2 regions of the Pseudarthrobacter niigatensis genome follow, and region 2 is predicted to be linked to the other one. Evidence: predicted binding sites of a transcription regulator. Region 2 holds the regulator's gene; the other holds the start of a gene.

Region 1 (2,388 bases), on a different contig from region 2:
ACGACATTGTCGCGGATGGATCTGGGGGTCGCAGCCGCCGTTGCCTTGGTGCGGGCGGCGATGCGGCTGGAGTCCGGTGGAAAGACCCGGCAAGGGTAGCCACATGGTGGGAGCTACTTGTGCGATACAGAAACTATGACTGTGAGGATGGTCACCTGTCAAGAAAATAGTCACCATCTAGAAATAGCTCTCACATTGTGGCAATATCGAAGCATGAGTGTGAACCAAGCCACAATGAACGACGACGTTCAGCCGGACCCTGCCGCGCTGGCGGAAGAGCCCGACGGTGGGAAGAAGGTGGGGCCAAAGAAAGCGGCGGACCGGACGGACATGGTGGGCAAAGCCCTGGGACTGCTGGTGCTGCTGGGGGAGGAGCCCCGTGGCGCAAGTGCCGCCGACATATCCCGCCGGGCGGAACTGCCGTTCAGCACTACCTACCGCCTGCTCGGATCACTGGCGCGCGACGGATTCGTGGACTACGAGCCGGATGGCCGCCGCTACCACCTCGGCCTCCGGATCTTCCAGCTGGGCCAGCGTGTTTCCAACCACCACGGTTTCGCCGGTACGGCCATGCCGGTACTGCGCAGGGTGACTGCCGAAACCGGCGAAGCGACCATCCTCAGCGTCCGGGACGGCCTCCACCACCTCACTGTCAGCAAAGTGGACGGCCCGCAGATCTTCCGGGTGACCAGCGACCCCGGCCATCTGGGATCTTTGTCCACCACCGCCGTCGGGAAGGCCCTGGTGGCATTCGCCGAGGACGGGGAGCGCGAAAAGCTCCTCGCGGAGTTGCCGCTTGAGCCGCTGACCGGGAAGTCCATCACGGACCGGGAGGCGTTCAGGGCCGAGATTGCCCAGGTCCGCCGGCAGGGCTACGCCGTCATGGATGAAGAGAATGAGGCCGGCATGCGGGCGGTTGCCGTCCCGCTGCTCAACAGCCAAGGCCACGCCTTCGCGTCACTGGCCACGGCTGTTCCCGTCTTCCGGCTGGACCTTGAGGACTTGATCGCCCATGTTCCCCTGCTGCAGGAGGCCGCCGCCGAGCTTGCGGCCCGGCTGCCGCAGCGATAGCGGGCCCAGCGCCCCAACAACTTTTCGCCCCCCTTTGTTCGTATGAAGAACATAAGTGCGATAAGTGAACATCTGTTGTACTGTAATCCCTATCACCCCGCAGCGCGGCCCGAGGTCCGCGCCTGCCCGGTGCCGTACCAAAGGAGCTGCACGCATGAGCATTCGAACTGAGTCCTACCTGGTGGGACTGGTTGGTGACGGCGTCACGCCATCGCTCACGCCACCCATGCACGAACGGGAAGGTGACGTGCAGGGCCTGCGCTACCTGTACCGGCCCATCGACCTGCTCGAACTGGGGTTGACCGGGGAAGCGGTGGGAGCCATCCTGCAGAGCGCCCGCACCCTGGGTTTCAACGGACTGAACATCACCCACCCCTGCAAGCAGCTGGTACTCCAGCACCTGGACGAGGTCAGCCCGGACGCCCGCCGGCTCGGCGCCGTGAACACCGTGGTCATCCGGGACGGCCGCTTCATCGGCCACAACACGGACTTTTCCGGCTTCGCCGCCGCCCTGGCATCCGGCCTGCCCGGCGCGCGGCTGGACCGCGTGGTGCAGCTCGGCGCAGGAGGTGCCGGCTCCGCCGTCGCCTACGCCCTGCTCAGCGCAGGCGTCAAGACCCTGGAGCTGGTGGACATGGATCCCCAGCGCGCCGCAGCGCGCGCCGCCGAACTGGCAGGTTTCTTCCCGGACAGCACCGTGGCGGCACGCACGACGACGGAGCTGCCGCAGCTGATGCCGCTGGCCGACGGCCTGGTGCACTGCACACCCGTTGGCATGGCAGCCCACCCCGGCGTCCCGCTGGACCTGGACCTGCTCGAGCCCCGGCACTGGGTGGCCGACATTGTCTACCGCCCCATCGACACGGAACTGGTCCGCGGCGCCCGCGCCAAGGGCTGCGAGGTCCTGGACGGCGGCCGCATGGCGGTGGGCCAGGCCGCCGACGCGTTCCGGATCTTCACCGGGCTGGACGCTGACCCGGAGCGCATGCGCTCGCACTTCCTGGACCTTGTAGCCGCCGAGGAGGTGGCCGCCTGATGCGCACCGGAATCGCCACCGTCTGCCTCTCCGGCACCCTGAAGGAAAAGATGCAGGCCTGCGCCATCGCGGGCTTCGACGGCATCGAGATCTTCGAACAGGACCTTGTCACTTCGCCGCTCAGCCCGGAAGACGTCCGGAAAATGGCAACGGACCTGGGGCTCGGCCTGGACCTGTACCAGCCCTTCCGCGACTTCGACGGCGTCACCCCGGACCTGCTCAAAGCCAACCTCCGGCGCGCCGAGGCCAAGTTCAAACTCATGGCACGCCTGGGCATGGAC
Region 2 (2,388 bases):
AGGGGGAGTCGACCATGACCGCCCTGGTCAAACAATTCGCGGACGAACCGGACACCTGCCTCTTCGGAACCATGTCCCTGTGGCAGGGCGTGGATGTTCCCGGTGGATCCTGCCGGCTGGTAGTGATTGACCGCATCCCGTTCCCGCGGCCGGACGACCCCCTCATGACGGCGCGTTCGCGTGCCGTGGCGCAGGCCGGCGGGAACGGTTTCATGTCTGTTTCGGCAACCCACGCTGCCATCCGGCTTGCCCAGGGGGCCGGCCGCCTGATCAGGTCAACCGGGGACAAAGGAGTGGTGGCAGTCCTGGACTCGCGGCTGGCCACCGAGCGCTATGCGGGATTCCTGCGCGGCGCCCTCCCGCCGTTCTGGGCCACCACTGACCGCGCCAAAGCGCTGGCAGCCCTCACCAGGCTGGGCGCCGACGCGTCCTGAGAACGGCCGGATAGCGCCTGCACGGATGCCGGGCAGGCGTGCGCAGGCTAGAGCGAACGCAGGACTGAGACGACCTTGCCCATGATGGTGGCATGGTCGCCCAGGATCGGTTCGTACTGGGTGTTCTGCGGCAGCAGCCAGGTGTGGCCGTCGCGCTGGCGGAAGGTCTTGACCGTCGCCTCGTCATCCAGCAGTGCAGCGACGATGTCCCCGTTGGCAGCGTCAGCCTGGCGCCGCACCACCACCCAGTCACCGTCGCAAATGGCGGCATCCACCATGGAATCGCCGGCCACCTTCAGCATGAAAAGTTCGCCCTGGCCAACCAGCTGGCGGGGCAGCGGCATGACATCTTCGACGAGCTGTTCGGCAAGGATGGGTCCGCCGGCGGCAATCCGGCCCACCAGCGGAACCATGGCCGTATCCAGGGCAGTAGGCAGCTCCGTTACGGTGGCGCTGTCCCCTGCGGCTTGGGGCGCACGGGACGTGCCCCCACTCTTTCCCCCGCCGTCCAGCGTCAGCGGCATCAACACTTCCATGGCACGGGGCCGCTTGGGGTCGCGCCGAAGATAGCCCAGCTTTTCCAGCTGCGAGAGCTGATGGGTCACGCTTGACAGGCTTGCAAGGCCGACCGTGTCGCCGATTTCCCGCATGGACGGCGGATACCCGTTCTCGTTAACGGAGCGCTGGATGGTCTCGAGGATCTTCTTCTGCCGGGGCGTCAGCCCCTTGGTGGTCCTCTTGGATTGCGGGGCGGTCCTGCCCCCGGCGGCTGCTGCTGCCATATTCGCCATTGCCTTTCGCTTGCCGCCGGAACTTCCGCCGGGCGCTGTTTCCGCCGTGCCGGTGGAAGGACTCCCACCGTCATTGTCAGACCCTGCTGGTCAACTTCAGGAGTGGTTGTTCTTGGTTCCAAAACTAGGCCAGCCATAGTGCTTTTTCAAACATTTGTTCTAGCGAGTCTCGACAATGTTCGTTGATAGGTGCTAAAACTTAACCAGCAAAGTTCGAATATGTGTTCTAACCAGCAGATGCCTCCTTCGAATACCCAGCCGGAAGATGTGCCCGGCGGCGGTGTGGAACGGCAAGGGCGTTGCGGGCGGACACCCGGGCAGCACGGCAAGTCCAGGAGGGCTTAGTTCATGTCAGCTTTAACTCTTCACCAGGTTTCACCATCGCCTGCACCGCTGCGGCTCACCCGCCGGGGGAGGATCGTCCTGATTGGGGTCCCGCTTGTAGTCCTCGCTGTTCTCCTGCTGTCACTCGCCGGGTTCTTCCATTCCCCGGCCAAGGCCTCGGATTCGGTTGCGGACCTCGCGGTGACACCCACCGTTACCGTGACGGTGCAGCCCGGACAGTCGTTGTGGGCCATTGCCGGTACCGTCGCGCCGGGCCGGGACGCCCGCGACGTCGTGGCGGACATTGTCCAGCTCAACAACCTTGACGCCGGCACCGTTCTTCCAGGCCAGCAGCTGTTCGTTCCCACCCACTGAGTGGGAAGCCGCGGGAACCGTCACATTTTCCGGTAGTTGCCGCGGCAACTAAACTGTTCAGGTGAACCAGCAGCTAGAACGTCTGAACCGGCTTCCCCTCCGCAGCAACCTTCGCGGACTGACTCCCTATGGGGCTCCCCAGCTGGACGTCCCCATCCTGCTGAACGTCAACGAAAACACCCATGGGGTTCCTGCCGATGTGCGGGCCGCCATCAGCGCCGCCGTTACGGAAGCCGCCGCAGGCCTCAACCGCTACCCGGACCGCGAGTTCACCGCGCTCCGGAAGGCCCTGGCGGAATATCTCGGGCATGGGCTCGATGAAACCAACCTGTGGGCAGCCAATGGCTCCAATGAGGTCCTGCAACAGATCCTCCAAGCCTTCGGCGGCCCAGGGCGCACGGCCTTGGGCTTCCCGCCGACATACTCCATGTACCCGTTGCTGGCCAGCGGAACGGACACGCAGT

Evidence for each region. Region 2 encodes LexA, which represses DNA repair genes until DNA is damaged. Its sites were predicted from a motif close to TCGAACANNTGTTCGA; they were not measured.
Region 1: the regulator LexA is predicted to act here: its motif matches at 1,136-1,151, upstream of J2T23_RS14700 (shikimate dehydrogenase).

Annotation. Positions count from the first base shown of each region.
Region 1 is NZ_JAUSTB010000010.1:77,309-79,696, forward strand. Features, by position in the region: gene J2T23_RS14695 (IclR family transcriptional regulator) at 214-1,071, shown strand; gene J2T23_RS14700 (shikimate dehydrogenase) at 1,226-2,107, shown strand; gene J2T23_RS14705 (bifunctional sugar phosphate isomerase/epimerase/4-hydroxyphenylpyruvate dioxygenase family protein) at 2,107-2,388, shown strand, end outside.
Region 2 is NZ_JAUSTB010000006.1:252,864-255,251, forward strand. Features, by position in the region: gene J2T23_RS11585 (ATP-dependent DNA helicase) at 1-434, shown strand, start outside; gene lexA (transcriptional repressor LexA) at 482-1,216, opposite strand; gene J2T23_RS11595 (LysM peptidoglycan-binding domain-containing protein) at 1,574-1,924, shown strand; gene J2T23_RS11600 (histidinol-phosphate transaminase) at 1,986-2,388, shown strand, end outside.